One region of the Vibrio sp. BS-M-Sm-2 genome, then DNA from elsewhere that is predicted to be linked to it. Evidence: riboswitches for the same ligand, from Rfam matches in the RefSeq annotation. Region 1 holds a riboswitch; the other holds the start of a gene.
The links. A riboswitch is a leader RNA that binds a small molecule or an ion and turns the genes downstream of it on or off. The one in region 1 is predicted to bind cyclic di-GMP.
Positions count from the first base shown of each region.

Region 2: another riboswitch for cyclic di-GMP. It lies ahead of gbpA (N-acetylglucosamine-binding protein GbpA); the one in region 1 lies ahead of AB8613_RS14280 (TfoX/Sxy family DNA transformation protein).

Region 1 is NZ_CP167894.1:3,105,915-3,110,832, forward strand. It holds gene AB8613_RS14265 (alpha/beta fold hydrolase) at 1-757, shown strand, start outside; gene AB8613_RS14270 (DUF2007 domain-containing protein) at 889-1,206, opposite strand; gene AB8613_RS14275 (TVP38/TMEM64 family protein) at 1,253-1,933, opposite strand; gene AB8613_RS14280 (TfoX/Sxy family DNA transformation protein) at 2,067-2,657, opposite strand; cyclic di-GMP riboswitch class I at 2,785-2,870, opposite strand; gene purR (HTH-type transcriptional repressor PurR) at 3,041-4,045, opposite strand; gene torD (molecular chaperone TorD) at 4,362-4,918, opposite strand, start outside.
Region 2 is NZ_CP167895.1:14,891-19,808, forward strand. It holds gene aroG (3-deoxy-7-phosphoheptulonate synthase AroG) at 1-890, opposite strand, end outside; gene AB8613_RS16180 (DUF3820 family protein) at 1,204-1,419, opposite strand; gene AB8613_RS16185 (DUF3313 domain-containing protein) at 1,432-2,103, opposite strand; gene AB8613_RS16190 (hypothetical protein) at 2,203-2,556, opposite strand; cyclic di-GMP riboswitch class I at 2,879-2,968, shown strand; gene gbpA (N-acetylglucosamine-binding protein GbpA) at 3,041-4,507, shown strand; gene cyoE (heme o synthase) at 4,619-4,918, opposite strand, start outside.

The DNA.
Region 1 (4,918 bases):
TACGAGTGATGAGTGGGTTGTATTTGTGCATGGCGCAGGAGGCAGTTCCTCCATTTGGTTCAAGCAGATCAAAGCGTATAAGCAGCACTTCAATTTGCTTCTCATCGACCTCAGAGGGCATGGTAAATCAGACAACATACTTAAAGAACTGATTTCGAATCGTTATACGTTCAAATCGGTGACGCTTGATATTCTTAAAGTGTTAGACCATCTCAAAATCCGCTCTGCGCACTTCGTGGGTATGTCTTTGGGCACGATTATCGTTCGCAACGTGGCTGAATTGGCTGCGAGCAGAGTGCGCTCTATGGTGCTTGGTGGTGCGGTTACTAAACTTAACACTCGCTCTCAAGTCTTAATCAAATTAGGAAACCTGAGTAAGCACATTATTCCTTATATGTGGTTATACAGCTTATTTGCTTATGTTGTGATGCCGCAAAAAAGTCAGAAAGAGTCACGTCACTTGTTTATCCGCGAAGCTAAAAAGCTGTGCCAAAAAGAGTTTAAACGTTGGTTTATCCTCACAGCTGACGTAAATCCATTGATGAAGTACTTCAAAGACAGAGAGTTGCCGATTCCAACTTTGTATTTGATGGGTGAACGCGATTATATGTTCATCAAGCCTGTTAAAGAAATGGTGGAAGCGCATGAGTCGAGTGAGTTGGTAGAAATCGCTAACTGTGGGCATGTATGTAATGTCGAAAACCCTGAAGAATTCAATCAACAATCTATCGCTTTTATTCAAAAGCAAATTCAGTGATTATCTAGGTTCTTTATCAGAACAGATGTTTGAATAGAATTAAAATAAAAACGGGAAGCTAATTTTAGCTTCCCGTTTTTATTTGGAGGTTGTCTTTTACAGAATCATTTTCTGTAATAATGGAAACTCTGCTATTCAGGTGAAGCAGCGCCGCACTGCCAGCATGAACCAAATTGAGCTTCGTTAACTTCATGACATTTACTACAACGCCACTCTTCATAGATAATAGAATCTTGCTGTTTTTGGTAGTCATTAACAATCGTGCGGGCTTTACTGGCCAATTCTGGCTCATATAACCATACGTAAGGGTCAGTTTCTTCTGTGAATGGGATTTCACCTTTCAAACCAAACAAACCCTCCCCACGGACTTCACACGCAATATTCTCACTTTCTAGTAATCCACAGATGATGTGGGCTTCTGTCGGATTCGATGCACTGAAGATCTTCATTGAAATAGAACCTTATCTGGCTATATGCGTTATTTAGCTATATACGTTATTCAGCCACTGGTGTTGAGCGAAACTTCCCCATCAACCACTTAGCAATAATTGGGAATATACCCAGTAATGCAAATGACAATAGTACTGAAGGCGACACGATGCCCGAAAGTGAATCAATTTCTGCGAGTTGAGTACCTGCATTCAAGAAAACAGCAGTACCCGGCAACATCCCGATTTGACTCGTAATGTAGTAACGACTCACCGACATAGGAGTTAGACCCATCAACAGGTTGATAAGGAAGAATGGGAATACAGGAATTAGACGCAGAGAAAACAAGTAAAATGCGCCGTCTTTTTCAACGCCCTTGTTAATTGTCGCTAACTTGTCACCAAACTTGGTTTGAATCCAGTCACGTAACAGATAGCGGCTACTTAGAAAAGCGAGGGTAGCACCAATTGCACTTGCGAAAGATACCAGCAGTAAACTATTCCAGAAGCCAAATAGAGCAGCTCCAAGCAGGGTAACAACAGCGGCGCCAGGAATTGAGAAAGCAGTGATCATTACATACGCAACAAAATAGATAGCGGCGGCGGCAATAAAGTTGCTGTCAATGTAGTCATTTAAAACGGCTTGTTGGGCCTTGGCATTTTCAAGCGTGAGGTATTGGCCAAAATTGACGCCTAACAAGACGATGATTACTACCAATATAATACCCAATATCATTTTCTTACTCATTGATACTTCCTCTAAATTTTCAATGCATACCGATAGTATAGATAGACAGGCAAAGCTTAGATTAACTTTCAGTAGATATAAAAAAAGCCGCAAAAATGCGGCTTAGTTATGTAGATAGTTTGCACTGACAATGCTAATTGACGCGATTGATAAGCTCTTCACGACGCTGCTGCGGTATAACTGACCAATGTGTACCATTGATCGCACCTTCTAGCGCCCAAAGTAGTTCAATACTGACAGAAGACGCATGCGATTCCTTGATGGCGTTAAATGCGTTTACAGAGCCTGATTCATATAAACGTTCTACGGAATCGATCCCTGCTTTTTTCAACATGCGTTCAGTAGCGAGTCGAAGGTTAGGCAGATCTTTGAGTCGAGTAGGCTTAGCAGAAGACTGCTCGGCTTTTTCTTCTTTAGCAAAACCTAGAGACGTGGTTGCAAGCTGCAAGATTTTTTCTTGGTCTTGCCACAGGCCTTCAGGTAAAGCGAAATATTTAGTAACGACAGGGAAACCACGTTTTTTGTAGACGTACGGTTGAAACCCTTGTTGTTCGAATTGTTTTGTTGTGCATTTTTCTGCTCGTATGTGCAGCTGGTCATTTACAACCAGAGCAAACATAGTGTCATCAGCAAAAAGACCGAAGCCACCAAACATTGAGCGTGATTTTATTTTTCCTAGGGGCTCAAATAACTTCATTGAGTCCTTTAGTATCGGTTTATCCATGTTATTTATCTCGGTGTATTTGAACTACGCCACCAAATAAGCAGGTCCGAGAGATTAGCAAAATGTTGCAATTAAATTGTCAATAAGCCGTAAATTACTAAATTATTAGTACTTACTGCATTTTGCCATCGGTAACCCCGCTACCATACCAACGAGTGGTTTAGGCCGGAAGCTTTGCGTCTCACTTTTTCAAGTGGTTTGCCCTGTGCGTGACTGATTGAATAGAATAAAGTTTTTGTTGAATGAGGCTCACAGTTGATATTTCAAAATGTGATGTTGCTTCAATTAATGATCTTTCCTTTGTGCATATGAGTTCATTATAGCTGTTGATAAAAAAAGCGCACCTAAAGGTGCGCTTGATGCAATTAAACTCGAGTTGTCAATTAATTTAACGTTTTAACTGTACTTCGCTCAACAATTTCAGGGTGCATTTCGAAGACGCGTTTTTCATGATCTTTATCTTTTATGCGCTCTAACAGAATTTCGAATGCATTCTTACCAACACGACGCTTAGGTTGGTGAACCGTAGTTAACGGTGGAGAGAAGTATTCAGCCAGTTCGATGTTGTCGTAACCAATCACGGAAATATCTTCAGGAATGCGAATTCCTTTCTCTTGCAGGCGGCTCATTAGGCCTAGTGCCATTGTGTCATTAAAACAGAATACTGCGGTTGGACGATCTTCCATCTCTACGATTTGCTCTGCAGCAAGAACAGCCGTATCACACTCGAAGTTACCTTCAATGATCATATCATCATCGGCAGTAATCTTTGCTTCATTGAGTGCACGCTTGTAACCAGCGATACGCTCAACACATGCTGCTTTGTCTAAGTGGCCACTTAAACAAGCAATCTTAGAGTGACCGCGTTCAATGAGGTATTTGGTTGCTAGATAGCCACCTTCTTCAGAGTTATCGATGATCTTATCAGCTTGAGAACTCTCTGGACCCCAGTCCATTATTACTTTAGGGATGTCAGCGTGACGGTCTAACATCTCTCTAAGTTCTTCAGTTAGGTCAGAACACATCACTAAGATGCCATCTACACGTTTCTCAGCAAGCATTCGAATGTAATCACGTTGCTTCTCATAGATACCGCCCGTATTACACAGGATCAAAGTGTAACCTTGACGGTAACAGTAGCTCTCAACACCATCGATAACTTCAGAGAAGAATAGGTTAGTTGATTGAGTAACTAGCATGCCGATAGTGCGTGTTGTATTGCACTTCAAACTACGAGCAACTGCACTTGGCGCATAGTTAAGTTCATCTACTGCTTTGTTTACTTTTTCTTGAGTCGCTTCAGCAACAAAGCGAGTTTTGTTGATTACGTGAGAAACGGTTGTTGTTGATACGCCGGCTAAGCGAGCGACATCTTTGATAGTGGCCATGGTTTTATCCTATTAGAAGCTACTTTCCCAAAGTACGGAATGAAGTAGCCGTTAAGCTACCTAACTAAGAGCTTAAATTTGTAGGGCTCTTTGGGTACTAAAGTGCTAAAAAACAAAAAACCGCTATTGAGCGGCTTGTCTTAACACCGAAATGCTCTGAACTTTAATAAGCATAGCATTTCGTGAATGTTTCATATTTTATCGTTTGCGGTCACAATTTTAGACTGACTAGAAATTACTCGCAATAAAATTCACCCAGAAATCCGGGTGAATTGTCACATTCTGCTGAATTTGTTTACCAAATCATCCAATAAACTTATTCACCAGCGAGGTATTGAGTGTCTAATGTGCAGAATGCCAGTAGCAGAGCTGAGACTGAAGCGTAGAAACCGAATTCGTCAACGTCATGACATTTTACGTTGAACCTTGGCACCCAAGTAAGCAGTTGTTGTTCGATAAACTGCTGTTGAACGGCGAACGATTTTTCGAGTTCTTCTTCAAGATCCGTTTCATTAGAACGGATGATCAAGTTACCAAGAAAATCGAGTTCGATAGCGATGTGGTCTGCTGGCTCTTTTAAGTCTTGGTTCACGACTAAGTTGTGCTTGGCCATGATCTCTTCCATATCTCTTGCAGGCTTATCATTTAAAAGGCCAGTTTCGCCGATATACATGGAAGCGTAAGGAAGAGCGCCGTGTTTGTCTGTCTTTAAGAAAAGATCGCAAAAGTCTGCAGACAGTTCTAGTTGGGCATCTTCACGTGTTTGGAGACGGTTCAGTGCATCGACTAAGCGATCAATCGCAGGCTTTAGTGTTTCATTTTCGCCTAAACCAGTTAGGAAAGAACGAATCTCAACAGAGTGGTAGTGATCGA
Region 2 (4,918 bases), on a different replicon from region 1:
CCAAAGATAGCTTTGTCGCCGCCAGAAATTTGTGCACTTACGTCATCAGATACATTCATTTGACGCTTAAACTGCTTAGAACTGTTTGCGTGGCTGAAATCAATCATTACTTTTTGTGGAAGACCTGAAGCTGCTAGCTCTTCTTTGATCTTACCAACGTGTTCTGCGCTGTAGTTTGGCTCTTTACCACCACGTAGGATGATATGACAATCAGGGTTACCTGCTGTTTCAACAATAGCTGAATGACCGTACTTAGTTACCGATAAGAAGTGGTGAGAAGCGCTAGCAGAGCGAATAGCATCTGTTGCGATCTTGATGTTGCCATCAGTACCATTCTTAAAACCAACTGGGCAAGATAGGCCTGAAGCCAGCTCACGGTGAACTTGAGATTCTGTCGTACGTGCGCCAATTGCACCCCAACTGATTAGGTCAGCAACGTATTGAGGCGTGATCATATCTAGGAATTCACTTGCCGTTGGCATGCCCATGTCAGTTAGGTCAAGCAGTAGCTTACGTCCTAAACGAAGGCCATCATTTAGTTTGAACGTATCGTTCATGTACGGGTCGTTGATTAGACCTTTCCAACCTACCGTTGTGCGTGGTTTTTCAAAGTAAACACGCATTACGATTTCAAGCTTATCGCCGAGTTCGTCACGCAGCACTTTTAAACGCTTGCCGTACTCAAGAGCAGCTTCTGTGTCATGAATAGAACATGGACCAACAATTACAAGCAAGCGATCGTCACTATCTTCTAAAATATTGTGAATCGCTTTACGGCTTTCAAAGGTTGTAGAAGAAGCAATTTCTGTCGCTGCAAACTTTTCTAAAACAGCAACAGGTGGTAATAACTCTTTTACTTTGTTAATTCTTACATCATCAGTCTGGAACATTGCTTACTTCTTCCTTTTTTCTATCCTTGAGCTGAATGTACGTTGTCTCACGTCACTTTCTATCAGCACTAATCTTCTTGTTCCCTGTAACTTAACTAGTAAAAACTCTAGTTTCAATCACTAATTGAAAATAAACGCAATTTTTTTTGTGTTTTATATTTAAAACACCCCGTATAACATTATTTACACGTTATCGATTGCGTAATTTATAGGAAAGCAAGAGTAGTAATTCTTCAAGCTTCACCATTCCTGTGAAATTGTGTAGAACTGAAAAACAAAAAAGCTCACGTTATCAGCGTGAACTTTTGTTTAATTACATTCTTTTCAATGGCTTGACGACACTATCAAGCCCTTCAATTTTGAGAGCAAGGCACAATTTTAATAAGTCGCCTAGTTCGCCTGACGGGAATCCCTTTTTGTCGAACCACAGCAAATATTCTTCAGGTAAGTCAATCAGTGTACGACCCGCGTACTTTCCAAATGGCATCTGCATTCGAGCCAACTTAATCAGATTCTCTTTCTCTAGCACTATTCGGCCTTTCTATGCGTCATCTATGTTCTGTAGAGTATCACCTAAACGTTCAACCCAATAGTTGATCGCATCTTTGGCATCATCTAGCGAATCAATCATGGTTGAAAAATCTTTATTCCCCGCTTCTCGGTCGATTGCAGCAAATAATGGAGTACCCTCTTGAGCATCACTGACCAACAACTCTACACTCGCACTCCCAACATTAGTGTGTTCTCCTGTTGTCACCTTAGATATGGTTGACATCGCAAGACCAAACGGCAGAACGCTGCTCGTTACAGCTAAGATCGGGTTGGGCGTTTCAACGTTACTCAGAGCGATACTCAGGCGTAATGTTTTACCCGTAGGCTCATCGACGATTGTTTTATGAGGCGATATTTTCTCTTCCAAACGCGCAACCATGTGGGTAGTGAGCACCTGAATTTCGTCCTGCTCTAACGAACCTTCTTCTGCCAAAACAAAAATTTGGTCGATCACTACAGAATCGTAATCATCTAACTTGGATTTCAAACGCTGTGCGTCACGCAGACCGATTCTGGCCCAAACTAAGTCAACACCACCGTCAGGACCTGGCTGAAAATCTTCATAACTGGTGAACTTGGTTGCGGTTTTAATTGGACCGCCTGCACAACCAAACAAAAAAATGCTGGTTGCAACAAGCAAGAGAAGTTTTAAAGGTTTCATAGCGCACTTACATTAAATAGAAAAATCCAACTAAGTATGCCATACCCTATGTGAGAAGATTGTAGAAAAAGGGGTTAAAACTCAGAGCTAGCTCTAAAATTAGTCATGCTGCACGGTATGAGCATACTCTACAATCACCTGATTTCCTTCGATATAAGCGTTTTGAATCTCGCCATCAACACTCATTCTACTTTTCAAATACACCACTTTAGGTCCAGACTCATTACCTTCTTTAAGTGAAGGGAACACATTTCTAGGTTCTAAATGAAGTAAACGGCAAAAGTGACTGATGAAAGACATGGTCAATGGCGTCTCCCCTCGCAGTACATTTGAGAAATCAAGCTGGTTCATCCCTAGCTTTTTTGAAAACTCCATCTGCGTAATTCGCATTCTCGATTTTTGTGACATCCACGTTTGATACAACGCATCTCTGTCTTGTTCTGTGAATTCCATACCGACTCCTTTATATAATTCATACCAATCAATTGTCCGTTTTTTCATACATGACATGTCAGAGTTCGGTTAGTGGAAACCAAAGGTTTGGTTTTGATATGAGCACAATTGTTCTACAGAACGAAACACAAAGACTCAAAGTATTCACAAAAACGATTAGAGCAAATACTTTCTTTATTTATATCAATAATTTATACATTAACTTAAGAAATATATAGCAAGTTAATTTGTATTAAGAATTAAAAGTTCGAGATTGGCATTCCACATTTCAATCGATTGATTCGCATTTATAAAACTGGTTGGCTACATTTCGTTTGCTCAAACGCACTTCTGGCAAACTATTTGAAAGAATAGGACGCAAAGCCACCGGTCTGTCGACAAATATTCTGTCTATGATAGCGGGGCCGCCACTTAATAGGATTTAAGTGTAAATGCATGCCGGAGTGTTCTCTTTTTTGTCGGCCAAATACAGTAAGGACAAATAATGAAACAACTCCCAAAAAAATCACTCATCGCACTATCGCTACTTAGCGTAAGCGGTGCAAGCTTCGGTCACGGTTATGTCTCTGCATACAACAATGGCGTTGCTGAGAGCCGTGTTGCCCTATGTAAGTTCCCCGCGAGTGATACGCAAGAGAAAAACACCAACTGTGGTGGTATCCAATACGAGCCACAAAGTGTGGAAGGCCCTGAAGGCTTTCCTGAAGTCGGCCCTGCTGATGGGAAAATCGCCAGTGCGCAATCTTCTTTAGCAGCAGCACTAGACGAGCAAAAAGCAGATCGCTGGGTTAAACGCCCTATCAAGTCTGGTTCTCAGTACTTTGAATGGACGTTCACAGCTAACCACAAGACTCGCGATTGGAAATATTACATTACTCAACCAGACTGGAACCCAAACCAGCCTTTGGCACGCAGCTCCTTTGACTTAACGCCATTCTGTGTTGTTGAAGGCAATATGAAACAGCCACCGATGCAAGTAAGCCACTTGTGTAATGTGCCAGAACGCGAAGGTTATCAAGTGATCCTTGCGGTATGGGATGTAGGTGACACTGCTGCGGCTTTCTACAACGTTATCGACGTGAAGTTTGATGGCGACGGTCCTATCATTCCTGATTGGGATCAAGGCGGTCAAATCAACCCAACACAAGACCTGAATGTAGGTGACGCTGTTTACACTCGCGTATTCGATCAATCCGGTGAGAACGCTTCATACAGCACTGAGCTTGTGATTGAAAGTTCTGAGCAAGGCAAAGCCAATAATTGGTCTTACGCTCTTTCTTCTAAAATCAACCAAGAGCAGACGCAAATCAAAGCAGGTCAATTGAACGACCAAGGTGATTTCGCCCCCGTTTACGGCACTAACCCTGTTTATCTAAAAGCAGGCTCTGGCTTTAACAGTGTAGAAATCGGCTACAAGATTGATACTCCAGAACCAGAGCATGAGCTAGAAGTAACAGGTCTAGAGTCAGAGTACATTATCGATGAGAGCCAACCTACCCAGCTAGATCTTACGTTAGCGGCAACAGGCGATATCCAAGCTGAGCTTACCGTGTACAACCATCACCGTGAAGCGCTTGCATCTCAGAAATCGGACCTAACAGACGGACAAGTTGAAGGTGTTCAGCTGACTCTTTCTAAGTCTGAAGCTGGCCACCACATGCTTGTGGTTGTGACGAAAGATGACCAAGGTAACTTAGTGGATCAGAACACGCTTGATTTCCACCTAATGGACGAGCAAACACCGCCACCAGCGGGCGATTACGACTTCATATTCCCAGAAAGCATTGAGTCTTACACTGCCGGTACTAAAGTATTGAGCAGCGATGGTGGCGTTTATCAGTGTAAAGAGTTCCCATACTCTGGCTACTGTGTTCAATGGGCACCAACAGCAACTCAGTACGAACCAGGTGTCGGTTCACACTGGCAAAGTGCTTGGAACAAAGTGGACTAAGTACTCGCTAGATACTTACTTTGTATTAAGTGCGTTTTAGTCATCAACCAAACAAAAACGGATGCCCAAAGCATCCGTTTTCTTGTTCAGTAAAAGTAAAAACGCCAGTTGTTAAAGTAGATAGTGGTCTGCCAACAGAGCAACAAACAAGATCATGAGATGATAGATGGAGAACTTAAAGGTCTTCATCGCCATATTAGGCTCATCACGATACTTAAGTACCCAAGCGTGGTAAACAAACCCACCGTTGAGCACCAATGAAGCGCTCAAATATATCCAGCTGCTCATGCCGACTAACACCGGCAATATACACACGATGCTCAACAACAAGGTATAGAGCAAAATAGAAGTCTTAGTGTATTCGATTCCGTGGGTCACAGGCAGCATGGGGATATTCACTTTGGCATACTC